One region of the Actinoplanes sp. NPDC051513 genome, then DNA from elsewhere that is predicted to be linked to it. Evidence: riboswitches for the same ligand, from Rfam matches in the RefSeq annotation. Region 1 holds a riboswitch; the other holds the start of a gene.
What was found. A riboswitch is a leader RNA that binds a small molecule or an ion and turns the genes downstream of it on or off. The one in region 1 is predicted to bind cyclic di-AMP.

Region 1 (7,386 bases):
GGCGAGCGCAACGTGACGCTCGGCTGCCTGGCCATGGGCATGACCCCGGCCGAGGTGAAAGGGCAGGTCAAGGACATCATCGAGTTCTCCGGCATCAACGAGCGGGGCGACTTCAGCTCGCTGCCGATGCGGACGTACTCGTCCGGCATGGGCGCCCGGCTGCGCTTCGCGATCGCCGCGGCCAAGAGGCACGACGTGCTGCTCATCGACGAAGCACTGGCCACCGGCGACGCGAAGTTCCGCAAGCGCAGCGAGCAGCGGGTCCGTGACCTGCGCGAGGAGGCCGGCACGGTCTTCCTGGTCAGCCACAGCGAGCAGTCGATCCGGGACACCTGCGAGCGCAGCATCTGGCTCGAGGGCGGCGTGATCAAGGCGGACGGCCCGACCGAGGACGTGCTGAAGGAGTACGAGACCTTCGTGAAGAAATGAGGTCTCGTACTCCTCCAGTCCAGCTATCTGACCGATAGATGCACGTGGTTGGTGTGGTCGCTCGACGGGTCGCCGTTGCCACCCGAGTACGACTTCCAGCCGCTCGAAGGCAGCCAGATGCGCCGGAACCAGATCACGTAGAGCACGCCGATCTTGCTCGAGTTGTTGATGAAGTAGTTCGCCAGGTTGTTCCCGTACGTCTTGCTGCTGCCGGTCGCCACCCCGCCGAACCCACCCTTGTCGGCCGCGAAGTCGCAGGCCCGGCCCTTCGGATGCTCGCCGCTGTTCTGCTCGCGGAAGCAGTGCACGTAGTGGGTGAAGCCGGCCGCCTGGGCCTGCTGCATGGCGTGCAGCATGCGCTGGGTGATGCGGCCACCGCTGGTCGGGTCGTCCACCATGCCGCTGCCACCCTGGAACGCGGACGCGCCCTTGCTGCTGCCGCCGTCGCTCGGCTGCGGGTCGTCCTGCCCGGCGTTGGCCGCCTTCAGCGCGCTCTCGGCCTGTGCCTTGCGCTTGGCCATCACGTTGACCTGCTTCTGCTGGTCACGGATGGTGGCCTCGATCGCGAGCTTCGCCTGGGCCTGGCCGTCGCGGGTGGCCTGGAGTTCGCCGAGAACGGCCTTCTCCTTGACCGCGACCGTCTGCAGCGTCTCGGCCCGGTCCAGGAATCCGCCCGCCGAGCCCGCGGTGAGCAGCGCGCTCATCGGCCCGAGCCGGCCGCTCTTGTACGACTGCTGGATGATCTGGTCGAACGCCTTCTGCCGGGGTCCTAGGTCGGCGTCCAGCTGCTTGAGCTGGGCGGTCAGCCCGGCCTGGCGCTTCTTCGAGGCGGCCAGCGCGTCCTTGGCCTCGAGGTAGCCCTTGGAGGCCGCCTCGACCTGCTCGATCACGGACTTGGAGCCGCCCTCGCCGTCGTCGCCGGTGTCACCCGGGGCCGCGGTGGCCGGGCCCGCGACCGCGATGGCCAGACCGCAGGCGGCCACCAGCATGGCGAGCATCGCCGCTAATCGCCGGCGGACAGTAATGTGCCGCACAAACTGTTCCTTCCGTCGGCCGCCGACCGAGTTAGCTGACGGGTTCGGGACGGAAGTTCCCTACCACGCCTCGTCTTGCGACTCGGCGCGGATTCACCCCAATGGAACTCATGGTTCCCCGGCTCGCCGAAAGGCGATTAGGCGGCGGCCCCCGGGCGGGGACCGTGACCGACCATACCCATGATATCGATTGATCGACAGATCTCGCACTCTGCGCCATTGCCCGATAACCGCCGGTCACTTTCTTACGGAACGTCGCCGAAGGATTACCGAATTTGCGTTTCCTGGGTCCTGAAGTGTTCAGCGACCTCGGGTAAACTCACCCGCGGCTCTGCCGCCGAAGGCGCCGCCCCCGAGGCGCCGGCAGGCCGCCGCCCAATCGCCGCGAGGCGAGCCGGGGACCCATGGTTACTTGGGGTGTATCCGCGCTGAGTCGCAAGACGAGGCGTGGTAGGGATCGCTTCCGTCCCGAACCCGTCAGCTAACCCGGTCGGCGGTAACCCGGAAGGAACCTGGATGACCGTACGCCCCCGTCGCCGGTGGCTGACCCTGGCCCTGGCGCCGCTCGTGGCTGTCTCGTTCTTTGCGGCACCCGCCGCGCCCGCGAGCGCCGATCCCGACGACTCGTCGTCGTCCTCGTCGGCTCAGCCCGACGAAAAGGGTGACGAGATCGAGTCGAACTCCACCCTCAACGACATCCTCGAGTCGTCGAACCGCAAGTTCGTACAGGCGAAGGCCGCGGTCGCGAAGTCGACCACGACCCAGAAGAAGCTGGCCGTCGAGATCAACCTGGCCGAGGCCAAGCGCGACGCGCTGATTCCCGAGGTCAACGCCATCGCATCGCAGCAGTACCGCACCGGCCACCTCGGCGCCGCGAGCTTCCTGCTCGGCAGCCAGGGGTCGGACGACTTCCTCGCCAAGGCGGTCTCGCTCGAGGAGATCAACACCCTGCACGACCGGAAGTTGCACGAGCTGAACGCGGCGATCGACGAGGTCACGGCGAAGAAGAGCGCGCTCGACGCCGAGGTGAAGCAGCAGCAGACCAACCTGGTCGCGATGAAGAAGCAGAAGGACGCGGCCGACAAGGCGCTCGCGCTGGTCGGCGGCAAGAACCTCACCGGCGGCTTCGTCGACGCCGTGTCCAAGGAGGCGGCGCCCGCCCCGCGCAACTCCGACGGCGGTTTCTCGCCGGAGAAATGCACGGTGAACGATCCGACCACGAGTGGTTGCATCACCGCCCGTACATTGCACATGTACCAAGAGGTGAAGAAGGCGGGCTTCAATCGCTTCGTCGGTTGTCACCGCAACGGCGGCCCGTTCGAGCACCCGAAGGGCCGGGCCTGCGACTGGTCGTTGCAGAAGAGCGGATTCTCGGTCGCGCACAACACCGACATGAAGAACTACGGCAACGACCTCATGGCGTTCCTGGTGCGTAACGCCGATCGGCTGGGCATCTACTACGTCATCTGGTTCCAGCAGATCTGGTTCCCGGCGACGGGCTGGAAGTCCTATCACGGCGCGAGCACTCACAAGGACCACGTACACGTCTCGATGCTTTAACGGCCCCGCCGAAGAAGGCCCCCGCGGCATTCCCGCGGGGGCCTTTTCAATATCGGTCAGTCCTGCGGCGCCCGGCGCACCGGAGCGCGCCCGGCCGGCTGGGTCGGCGACGGGCCGACCGGGCCCGCCGGCGGGATCGGCACGGTCACCGGCTTCACCTGGGTCACCTCGATCTCCTTGCCGTGGTGGCTCAGCACGAGGCGGGCCGAGCCGCCGCCGTTGCGCAGCGAGTACGTCACGTCGTCGGCCGTCACGTTCACCCGCAGCCGCAGGCCGCGCCAGAGCATCGAGAACTCCAGGTTGCCGATCCGGCTGGGCAGGCGCGGCGCGAACGACAGCTGACCGTTGAAGTCGCGCATGCCGCCGAGGCCGGCGACCAGCGAGATCCACGTGCCGGCCAGCGACGCGACGTGCACGCCGTCCCGCGAGTTCTGGTGCAGGTCGTGCAGGTCCATCAGCGCGGCCTCGCCCAGGTAGTCGTGGGCGAGCTCGAGGTGGCCGGTCTCAGCGGCCAGGATGGCCTGGATGCACGCCGACAGCGACGAGTCCCGGACGGTCCGAGCGTCGTAGTAGGCGAAGTTGCGCTGCTTCTCCTCCGGCGTGAACGCGTCGCCGCGAATGAACATCGCCATCACCAGGTCGGCCTGCTTGACCACCTGCTTGCGGTACAGGTCGAAGTACGGGTAGTTCAGCAGCAGCGGGTACGCCTCCGGCGGCGTGTTCTCGAAGTCCCACTCCTGGAGCCGGGTGAAGCCCTCCGACTGCTGGTGCACCTGAAGCTCCCGGTCGTACGGGATGTGCACGGCCGCCGCCGCGTCCCGCCAGGAGGCCATCTCCTCGTCGTCCACGCCGAGCTGGCGGGCCAGGTCGGGGTGGCGCTTGGCCGCCTCGACCGCGCTGAACATGTTCTGCTGGGCCATCAGGTTGGTGTAGATGTTGTCGTCCACAACGGCCGTGTACTCGTCGGGGCCCGTCACGCCGTCGATGTGGAAGCGGCCGTGCCGGTCGTGGTGGCCCAGCGAGCGCCACAGCCGGGCGGTCTCGATCAGCAGCTCGAGGCCGACCTCGCGCTCGAAGTCGTAGTCGCCGGTGGCCTGCACGTAGCGGCGGACCGCGTCGGCGATGTCGGCGCCGATGTGGAATCCGGCGGTGCCGGCCGGCCAGTACGCCGAGCATTCCTGCCCGCGGATGGTGCGCCACGGGAAGGCCGCGCCCTGCAGGCCGAGCGTCTGCGCGCGCTCCCGGGCCAGGTCGAGCGTCGAGTGCCGCCAGCGCAGCACGTCGGCCGCCGCGGCCGGCTGGGTGTAGGTGAGCGCCGGCAGCACGAACGTCTCGGCGTCCCAGAAGGTGTGCCCGTCGTAGCCGGGGCCGGAGAGGCCCTTGGAGCCGATCGGGCGCTGCTCGGCCCGGGCGCCGGCCTGGAGTGTGTGGAACAGGCCGAAGCGGACCGCCTGCTGCACCTCGGGGTCGCCCTCGACCTTGACGTCGGAGTGGTCCCAGAAAGCGTCCAGGTATTCCTGCTGGGCCTCGACGAGGCCCTCCCAGCCGTCCAGCCGAGCGCTGGCGAGCGCGGCGCCCACCTGGTCGCGGATGGCGGGCAGCGAGCGGCTCCCGGACCAGCCGTACGCGGCGAGCTTGACCACGCGTAGCTTCTGGCCCGGCTCGAGCTTGGTGGCGACCGTGGTGCGCAGCCAGTCGGGGTGGCCCTCGGTGGTGATGGCGTGCTTGCCGGGCGCCTCGACGAGGTGTTCCATGGCCGCGGCCATCCGCAGGTCGCTGGCCTTGGTGCGGTGCACCAGCAGGCCACCGGTGCGCTGCTCGAGCATCTCCTCGGCCTGCAGCGGGTGGTCGAGCACGGCCGCGACCCGCGGGTCCTTGCTCATCGGCGGCAGCTGCTCGTTGGCGACCAGCTCGGACTGCAGGATCAGCCGGCAGGAGGCGTCGAGCGGCTCCACCTCGTACAGGAAGGCGACCACGGCGCGCTGGGTGAACGAGACCAGGCGCACGGTGCGTACGCGGATGGCCTGGCCGGACGGGGAGACCCACTCGACGTTGCGCTCGAGCGTGCCGGCTCGCAGGTCGAGCACGCGCTCATGGGAGCGCAGCTCGCCGTACCGCACGTCGAACGGCTCGTCGTCGACCAGCAGCCGCATGAGCTTGGCGTTGGTCACGTTGATCATCGTCTGGCCGGACTCCGGGAATCCATAGCCGGCCTCGGCGTACGGCAGCGGGCGCAGCTCGTAGAACGAGTTCAGGTAGGTACCCGGCAGGCCGTGCGGCTCGCCCTCGTCCAGGTTTCCGCGCATCCCGATGTGCCCGTTGGCCAGCGCGAAAACCGACTCGGACTGGGCCAGCAGGTCCAGGTCCAGCCGGGTCTCCCGGATGTGCCAAGGGTCCACGGGATATGCCCGTTCACGGATCACGGTGGTGCCTCTCGCGAATGAAAAGAGAAAGACGTCGAAAGATATAAACGCTGATACGGGTTCAGCGCGTCAGGAGTTCGGACAGGTCCGTGACAACGATGTCGGCCCCGTGCTCCACCAAAGCGTCACGTTGTCCGACCCGGTCCACGCCGACCACGATCCCGAAATGACCGGCCCGACCTGCGGCAACGCCGGCCTGAGCGTCCTCGAAGACGGCACACGCCTCCGGGGGAAGACCCAGCAGTTTCGCCCCATACAGGAAAGTGTCGGGTGCCGGCTTGCCAGGCAAGTTTTGCTCGCGTGCGGTCACACCGTCCACGCGCTCCTCTATGAGGTCGGCGATACCCGCCGCCTCGAGCACGTCCTTGCAGTTGGCGCTCGCCGAGACCACCGCGCGGCGCAGGCCCGCGGCGCGTGCGGCCTCGAGGTACTCCACAGAGCCCTGGTAGACCTGGACGGCGCCCTCTTTGATCTTCTGCAGGACGAGGATGTTCTTTCTGTTGCCGAGCCCGTTCACGGTCGGTTGGTCGGGACCGTCGTCGGGAGTGCCCTCGGGCAGGGTGATACCGCGAGAGGCCAGGAAGGTGCGGACACCATCGGCGCGTGGCCGGCCGTCGACGTAGTCGTGATAGTCGGCGCCGGAGTCGAACGGCACGAACTCTTGCCCGTGCTGTGCTGACCACATCTGGAGGAACGCGTCGAACGTCTGTTTCCACGCAGCATTGTGCACAAGTGCGGTCTGCGTGAGCACGCCATCAAGATCAAAAAGGCATGCCGTCACATGCGGAGGTAGTCCGAGCACGCGCCCAATGTAGTCGCATGCGGCTCGCCGCGAGCACCGAAGGGCGGCTTCACATTTTCTGTGACCTTTACGCCCAGTTCAAACTGCTGTTTCAGGTGGATGTCGCCCGGCGTGGCAAAGCGATCCGCAGCCCGATCGTGGTACCGATCGGGCCGGTCGCCACCGTCACCTCGTCGCAGAGCTGATGGGCGAGCCAGATGCCCCGGCCGCCCACCTGGAACGAGTCGGGCATCTCGGGGGGCCGCAGGTAGCGCGCCGGGATGCCGGGGCCCGAGTCGGTGACCGTGCACCACGCCGAGCCGCCGGCCAGCCAGAGCACCGCGCGCCCCTGGCCGCCGGCGTGCAGCACGACGTTGGTGATCACCTCGTTGACCGCGAGCACGAAGCCCTGGAGCCGGTCGCCGGACAGGCCGACGGCGGCCAGCCGGCCGGACACCTCGTGCCGCACCACGGCGATCTCGTCCCGCCCGAAGCGCCGGTCGAGAAGCTGGGACGCGTCGGCAGGCGAGCCGGGCAGGACGGTCGACTCCGTAGCCGGCGCCGAACGCACGCTCTGTCCCATTCTCTCCTCCACCGTCGTGCAGCCTACGCGGTGTGCTCGTCCCGTGGCACGAGGCCTCTCAGAACAGATGCGAGATAGTGGGGAAGCCTGCGTTATCGCCAACCGACGTCGATGCGGGCGCCGCCCTCGTCGAAGAAGTGGAGCATGTCCATCCGCACCGCCACCGAGAGCGGGTGTCCAGGGGAGACGGCCGGATAGGGCGCCAGACGCACGGCCAGCTCGGCCGGCCGGCGGTGGTGCCGGCCCGGGTCGAGCACGCTGGTGCGCTCCTCGCGGGTCTGCACCGCCGTGGCGCCGGCGTTGCGGCCGGTCAGCTTCTGCAGCGCGCCGCCGAAGCGCCGGAGCGCGCCGCTCGGCTCCGGATCGGGCTTGCCGGTGCCCATCTCGTCGACCACGATCGCGGTGGCGCCGATGTCGAGATAGGCCAGCGACTCGTGCCCGTGGTGCTCGAGGTAGCGGATCCGGCCACGGAGCACGTCGCCCTGCACCTCGGGCGCCACCGGGGTGAGCGCCTCGGCCCGCATGCCGACCACGATGCGCTCCCCGTGGTAGTGCGCCACCGCCCGGGCCCGGATG
Region 2 (7,386 bases), on a different contig from region 1:
GAGCCCGAGGCGACGATGGCGCGCGCCCACCAGATAGCCCAGTTCGGCCTCTTTGAGGCCGGCGTCGATGCCGAAGAGCAGGACCTCGCCGAGGGGACGGCCACCGCGCTCGGTGATCGCGAGCTGGATGCGCTGACCGCTGGTGCGGCCGTGGTGGGCGCGTTTGAGGTAGGCGACGCCGGCCTCCATGTCGAAGGGCGAGGGCATCGGCGTCCAGCGGGCGATGCCGGGGTCGTCGAGGAGGTCGATCAGATCGACGAGATCGTCGGACCGCCACTCGCGCAGGACAAGGCCGTCCCCCGTCAACGTGATCGGGAAAGGAAGACGGCTGGCGGCCACGACTTGATCCTGCCCGAATGAACCCGGTTCAAGCCAGTCCGTCATGTTGCCACCCCGCGATCGATCGACGATGACCGAGGTGTGCTGCGTGGCGCGGAGGCCTAGGCCTACTTTGATCTCGTGGACGAGCACACTGCGTTGGTGACGCGGCGGGGCGAGAATTACGGCGGGCGGTCCCGTGAGGAGCGCGCGACGGATCGACGCGACCGGATCCTCGCGTCGGCGCTGCATCTGTTCGGCACGCACGACTACGACGACGTCACGGTCGCGGCGGTCTGCACCGGCGTCCGGGTCTCGAAAAGATATTTCTACGAACATTTCGTCGATCGGGAAGATCTGGTACGGGCGCTGCACCGGCAGCAGAACGCATGGCTACTCGCCGGAGTCTCCGAGGCTGCTCCCGAGGCGCCGGGCAGTCTCGAGGAGATGCTGCGGCCGGCGGTGCGCCGCTTGCTGGGCATGCTTCAGACCAATCCCGAGCGGGCGCAGGTCATCTACATCAACGCGCCGCGCATGGAGACGCGGCGGCGGGGCGTGCTCCGCGAGGACGCGCAGTTCCTGGCGGGCATGTTGCGGCGGGCGGGTGGTCGCCCCACCACCGAGATCCGGTACGAGCGATTGCTGCTCGCCCTGGTCGCGGGGCTGAGCGAGGTCATCATCGACTGGCTGTCGCGCGGCATGACCGACGACGTCGACGCCCTGGCCGACCATTTGACCGATTTCTGCACAGCCGTGCTGGCTCGCTTGGAAAGCTGACCGTCGCAGCGCCCCTCAGCTCTTGCGGGCGGCGATCTCCATGCCGGCGGCGCGCAGGCGGGTGACCAGGGCGTCGCCCAATGCCGTGGCCGGGGTGAGGACGCCGCCCTCGGACGGAGGCAGGGCGTCGCGATCGTGGGCGAGGGCGAGGGCTGACTCGCCGAGCATGACCGCGGTGGCCGCATAGCCGGGGTCGCCCTTGGCCCGGAACCGCGCCGCGTAGCGGGCGCCGGACGTCGTGGTGGCGAACAGGTCCATCGTGAAGTGGCCGTTCTCCCGGGCCTCCGCACTCGGGCCTTCGCCCGGCTTGGGCAGGATCTTGTCGAGGAGGAAGCGGGTCGGCGGTAGCGACAGGCCGACCATCAGCGCGCCGAGGCCGAGCCGGGTGCCGTGGGCGATCACCGGGGAGAGCGGGGAGGCGCCGACGCTCATCGTCTCGCGGTAGCGGAACGCCCGGCCGTACTCCCAGCCGCGCAGGGCGTTGCTGCGGCGCACCACCCGGGTGTTGTAGGAGGCCATGAAGAACGGCGCGAGCGTGCCGCGCAACCGGGGGTGCACGGCGGGACCGGACACGATGGCGGTGTCGTCCTGCCGGCCGAGATCGGGCTCGGCGGCGCGGTCGGGGCTCAGCGAGTAGGGGCTGGCGGCGACCCGGCGCAGCTTGCCGTCGTTCTTGACCACGTCGAGCTGGTGCCGCATCGAGTCGATCGTGCCGCCGCTGATCCCGCCGCGCAGGCTGGTGACGACCAGCGTGGTGTCGGTGAGCTCGCCGGCGCCGTCGGCCTTGACCTGCTGGTCGAGCACATGCACGCCGATGTCGGACGGGATCGAGTCGAAGCCGCAGGAGTGCACTATGCGGGCGCCGGTCGAGCGGGCGAGCTCGTGGTTGTCGTCGATGCTCGCCCGGGCGAACAACACCTCACCGGTGAGGTCGACGTAGTCGGTGCCGGCGGCGGCGCAGGCCCGCACGAGCGCTTTGCCGTATCTCGCATATGGCCCGACGGTGGTGACGACGACCCGGGTCGCGGCGGCCAACCGCTCGAGGGCAGGCACGTCGGTGGCGTCGGCCACCAGGACCGGCCAGTCGACGCCGAGACGCTGCTTGACCTCGGCGATCCTGGCCTCGGAGCGGCCGGCCAGGGCGACCCGCGTGCCGGCCGGCGCGTGCTCGGCCAGGTACTGCGCCACCAGCGCTCCGACGAAACCGGAGGCGCCATAGACGACGATGTCGTGATCGCGGGGGTGGTCGCTCATGGCAGCAGATTCTCCACCAGGTTTCCGGCGGCGGCCGGACAAGTTACCGATCGGTAATGCCAGAGCGTTACCAATCGGTCATTCTCGACATAAAGCAAGATCAAATAGGGCAATAGCTGAGAACAACGTCACCTTTCCCGGGCTGAGCTTGGGTGAATTCGCGGACCCGTGGTTACCGTCGGCCGGTCCCGCGATGCGGGCACCGCGGGTGGAACGCCGAGTCCCTGCCACCGCCCGCCGGACATTAACCCGTGGCAGGGAGCGGGGGACCCAAACGTTCCTCGGCGCGCGATGCGCGCGCCTCGGGGTGAAGCCGCAGGATGGCGGCCGGGCACCTCAGCCCGAACCCGACAGCTGACCTCGTAGGCGTGGAGGGTTCTCTGTCATGGCACAGATCCGCAAGCATGCCCGCACGCCGCGGGCGCGCAAGCACGCCCGTTTCGCGCTGGGCCTCACGGCCGTCGGCGTGGCGGGCACGGCCGCCCTGCTCGGCCCCGCTTCCCCCGCGCAGGCGTCCAGTGTGAACTGGGACGCGATCGCGCAGTGCGAGTCGGGCGGCAACTGGAGCATCAACACCGGCAACGGCTTCTACGGCGGGCTGCAGTTCACCCGCGGCACGTGGAAGGCCTACGGCGGCACGAAGTACGCCAGCACCGCGAACAAGGCGAGCAAGGCGGAGCAGATCCGCATCGCCGAGAAGGTGCTGGACGGCCAGGGCATCGGCGCGTGGCCGGTGTGCGGCAAGAAGGCCGGCTCGTCGAAGCACTACAAGGGCTCGAACACGAGCGGCTCCAAGTCGTCGTCGAAGTCGGCCCACAAGTCGAAGTCGACCACGCACAAGGCCACCAAGAAGGCCACCAAGAAGCCCACGACGTCGTCGCACAAGGTCACCCGCACCACGACCGCGAAGGCCACCGGCAAGACCTACGTCGTCCGCTCCGGCGACACGCTGTCGGCCATCGCCACGCGCAACCACGTCAAGGGCGGCTGGCACACCCTCTACCAGCTGAACGGCAACACCATCAGCAACCCCAACCTGATCTTCCCCGGTCAGCGGATCGCACTCTGATCCACTCGTAGCGACCCGGCCGCTCATCCCCCAGGGCGGCCGGGCCGCGCCCCACCGGCGACGAAGTGGCGGTTGTGCCACAGTGGCGGCATGGCCACCGACCCGCATCTCGAGCCGCACTGGGACCGCTCGGCGCTGATCACCATCGACATGCAGCGCGACTTCCTTTCCGATGGCCCGTTCGGGCTGGCCGGCACCACCGAGATCCTCCCCAACCTCACGAAGCTCACCGAGACGTTCCGGGCGACCGGACGGCCGATCGTCCACGTTGTCCGCCTCTATCCGGCCGACGGCCAGGACGTCGACCGCGTGCGGCGCACCCTCGTGCAGGGCGGCGCCGAATTCGCCCGGCCCGGCACGCCCGGCCGATTGCTTGCGCCGGGCCTGGCGCCGGCCGGCGACCTCGACGACAACCTCGACGACGAGGCCCTTCTGCGCGGCGAGCCGCAGCTGCTCGGCCCCGGCGAATACGCGCTCTACAAACCGCGCTGGGGCGCCTTCTATCGCACGCGGCTCGAGGAGCTCCTCGCCGCGCACAGCGTCGACACCCTCGTCTTCGCCGGCTGCAACCTGCCCAACTGCCCGCGCGCCAACATCATCGAGGCCCACGAGCGCGATTACCGCGTCGTGCTGGTCACCGACGCCGTGTCGCAAGCCAGCGACCAAGGTTTCCGCGAGGTCGCCGGCCTCGGCACCGTGCTCCGCACCACCGCCGAAGCCATCACGCCGACGGTCTGACGCCGCCTCGACCTCTTGGTGCGCCGTCCACGGGGCTCGCTGCCGCGCGAGGCCGAGCGGGCGGCCACGTCGAAGCCGAGCGGGGTGGCCACGTCGAAGCCGAGCGGGGTGGCCACGTCGAAGCCGAGCGGGCGGCCGCGTCAACGCCCCGGCGTGACGAACTCGGGCTGGTCGAGGACGCGGAGCCACGTGCCGTCGGGCTGCCGGCGCACCACCTGCGCGCGGGCGCCGGCGCCATCCTTGGGCGGGGTCGCGGTCAGCGCCAGGTCTCCGCTGATCAGCGTCGGCAGCGGCTGCTCGGGCTCGAAGGCCGGCATGTGCGGGAGCGCCTCTTCCCACAGTTTCTGGATCGCGGCGCGGCCCACGGTCTGCCGGCCGGGCGGATAGGCCATCACCGCGTCTTCCTCGTAGAGCAGGGCGAGACCCTCCGCGTCTTTCTCATTGGCGCGCTCGACGAACAGGCGGGTCAGGTCTTCTGGCTTACGAGCCTTCTCGCGTTCGGTCATGACTCCAGCCTCGTCGGGCGGGGAACAGAAGTCCAACGCATAGTTTTTATGCGAACTAGAATCTGTGGTTATGGAACTGCGGCAGCTCGCGTACTTCGTGGCGGTGGCCGAAGAGGCCGGCTTCACCCGTGCCGCCCAGCGCGTGCACATCAGCCAGTCGGGGGTGAGCGCCCAGGTCAAGGCGCTGGAGACCGAGCTGGGCGCCGAGCTCTTCGACCGGTCGGGACGGGTCGCGCGACTCACCGAGGCGGGCAAGGTGGCTCTCCAGTACGCCCGGACGGCGCTGAACGCCGCCTCCGAGCTGCGCGAGGCGATCGACGAGGTGAAGGGCCTCGTCCGCGGCCATCTCACGATCGGCATGGTGACCGGCTGCGAGATCACTCCCCTGTTCGCCGCGCTGGCCGCGTTCCACCGCGAGCACCCGGCGATCGAGCTCGAGCTGCTCGAGAACGACTCCCGCCGGCTCGTCAACTCGGTGCGGACCGGGCTGGCCGACATCGCCCTCGTCGGCGTGGCCGGCGCGCCGCCGGAGCACCTGTCCGCCCAGGTGATCGCCAGCGAGGGCCTCGTGGCGCTGGTCCCGCCCGATCATCCGCAGGCGGGTGAGCCAGGGCTGCCGCTGACCGAGCTGGTGGCGCACGCTCTCGTCACCTTGCCCGAGGGGACCGGTATCCGCGCCGCTTTCGATGAGGCGTGTGTGTCCGCGAGCTTGATCCCGGACGTGGTGCTGGTCGCGTCGGCGCCGGCGGCGGTCGCCGACATGGCGGCGCGCGGCCTCGGAATCGCGGTGCTGAGCGAGTCGATGGGGAAGGCGCACGCGGACCTCGTAGCCGTGCCGATCACCGGAGTGACGATCCCGGCGCTGCTCGCGCTGGTGTGGCGCCCGCGGACGAGCACGGCGCTGGCCGCGCTGCTGCCGCACCTTCGCCGGGAGTTCGGCGAAGGCTGAACAGCGTCGGGCTGAGCGAAATGAGTTTCCGGGCTATAGCGTCGCGGTCATGACGGAGATCTCCCTGCGGCAGCGGCTTCGTGCGGCGCTGCCGGCTGCCATGAAGTCGCGGGACCGGGCGGCGACGGCCGCGCTGCGCGCCACCCTGGCGGCGATCGACAACGCCGAGGCGATCGTGCCGGCCGAGGAGGCGACGGGCACGAGCCTCGCGATCGAGCACATCGCGGTGGGCGTGGGAACGACCGAGGTCGCCCGGCGGGCGCTGACGGAGGCCGACGTCGAGCGGATCGTGCGGGACGAGGTGGAGGAGCGGGAGACCGCGGCCGGGGAGTACGAGCAGGCCGGGTACGCGGACCGCGCGGAACAGCTGCGCAACGAGGCCCGCGCGCTGGCCGCCCACCTTCCCGAAGCGTAGAGCGCCGGGCGGGCCTAGAGGTTCAAGGCCTCGGCGATGGGGGTCTCGCCCGCGAAGAGCTCGAAGGTGACGCCGATCGTGGCGGGGGTCCACAGGCAGGCGGCCAGCACCGCGGCCACGTCGTCACGCGGGATCGGCCCCCGGTTGCCCAGCGTGCGGGTGGCCTTGACCAGGCCGGTGCCCGGGTCGTCGGTGAGGTGCCCCGGGCGGACGATCGTGTGGTCGAGGCCGCTCGCCACGACGTACGCGTCAGCTTCTGCCTTTGCCTCGAGGTAGGGCTGCATGGCGCCGCCGGCCGATGGATTCTCGGCGCCGATCGACGAGACCATCACGTAGCGGGAGACGGACTCGGCCATCGCCGCGTCGGCGAGCTTGATCGCGCCGCCCAGGTCGACCGTGCGCTTGCGGGCGGCGCCGCTTCCCGGCCCGGCGCCTGCGGCGAAGACGACGGCGTCGGCGCCCTTCACGTAGGGCGCGAGCGACGGGTCGTTCTCCAGGTCGCCGACGACCGGGACAGCCCCGACCGCCCGCAGGTCGCCGGCCTGCGAAGGCGTACGGATCAGGCCTCTCGCGGTGTGGCCCTCGGCGGCGAGCAGCTTCAACAGGCGGAGGGCGACCTGGCCGTGGCCGCCGGCAACGAGAATGTCCATGCCTCAGTCATACTCCTGAAAGCCCTAAGGGCGATCACCGATTGAGGGTCGCGAATCGGCTGCATAGCGTCACCAGTGTGCTCAACGACCTGCTCGGCAGCCTGCCGCCGATCCTGGTGTACGCCGTCGTGGGCGTGCTCGTCGCGGCGGAGTCGGCGATCATCGCGGGTCTGGTGTTGCCGGCCGCGACCGCGCTGATCGCCCTCGGGCTGCTCGCCAACGCGGGGACGGTGCCGATCGTGCCGGCCCTGGTCGTGGGGGTCGCGGCGGGGATCCTCGGCGGGACGGCCGCCTTCCATTCGGGGCGGCGGCGCGGGCCCCGGCTGCGGACCGGCAAGCTCGGGCGGCGGGTGGGCAAGAAGCAGTGGGACCGGGCCGAGCGGCTGTTCGCGAGGCACGGCGGCCGGGCCGTCTTCCTGGGTCAGTGGATCGTGGGGGCGCGCACGCTGATCCCGCGGCTGGCCGCGGTGAACGGGGTGCCGTACCGGCGGTTCGCCCTGTGGCACACGCCGGCCGCGGCGCTCTGGGCATTGTGGATGGTCGGCGCCAGCTACCTGGCCGGCGCCTCCTACGACCTGCTCGTGGCGCGGGCCGGCCGCGCCGGTGGCGCCGTGGCCGTGCTCGCCGCCCTGGTCGTCGCGCTCGTGCTGCTCGGCCGCTGGCTGGGGCGCCACCCGCGGCCCTTCTACTCGCTCGCCACCACCTTCGCC

Region 2: another riboswitch for cyclic di-AMP. It lies ahead of ACIA5D_RS10085 (transglycosylase family protein); the one in region 1 lies ahead of ACIA5D_RS30175 (coiled-coil domain-containing protein).

What each region holds. Positions count from the first base shown of each region.
Region 1 is NZ_JBITDW010000010.1:218,324-225,709, reverse strand. Features, by position in the region: gene ACIA5D_RS30185 (ABC transporter ATP-binding protein) at 1-429, shown strand, start outside; gene ACIA5D_RS30180 (coiled-coil domain-containing protein) at 453-1,427, opposite strand; cyclic di-AMP (ydaO/yuaA leader) riboswitch at 1,468-1,617, opposite strand; cyclic di-AMP (ydaO/yuaA leader) riboswitch at 1,826-1,976, shown strand; gene ACIA5D_RS30175 (coiled-coil domain-containing protein) at 1,980-3,023, shown strand; gene ACIA5D_RS30170 (glycoside hydrolase family 65 protein) at 3,080-5,446, opposite strand; gene ACIA5D_RS30165 (beta-phosphoglucomutase family hydrolase) at 5,508-6,248, opposite strand; gene ACIA5D_RS30160 (ATP-binding protein) at 6,340-6,810, opposite strand; gene ACIA5D_RS30155 (ABC transporter ATP-binding protein) at 6,903-7,386, opposite strand, start outside.
Region 2 is NZ_JBITDW010000003.1:29,845-37,230, reverse strand. Features, by position in the region: gene ACIA5D_RS10100 (GNAT family N-acetyltransferase) at 1-339, opposite strand, end outside; gene ACIA5D_RS10095 (TetR/AcrR family transcriptional regulator) at 460-1,095, shown strand; gene ACIA5D_RS10090 (saccharopine dehydrogenase family protein) at 1,111-2,349, opposite strand; cyclic di-AMP (ydaO/yuaA leader) riboswitch at 2,554-2,733, shown strand; gene ACIA5D_RS10085 (transglycosylase family protein) at 2,735-3,418, shown strand; gene ACIA5D_RS10080 (cysteine hydrolase family protein) at 3,509-4,156, shown strand; gene ACIA5D_RS10075 (YybH family protein) at 4,297-4,662, opposite strand; gene ACIA5D_RS10070 (LysR family transcriptional regulator) at 4,733-5,611, shown strand; gene ACIA5D_RS10065 (hypothetical protein) at 5,661-6,026, shown strand; gene ACIA5D_RS10060 (SDR family oxidoreductase) at 6,041-6,676, opposite strand; gene ACIA5D_RS10055 (VTT domain-containing protein) at 6,754-7,386, shown strand, end outside.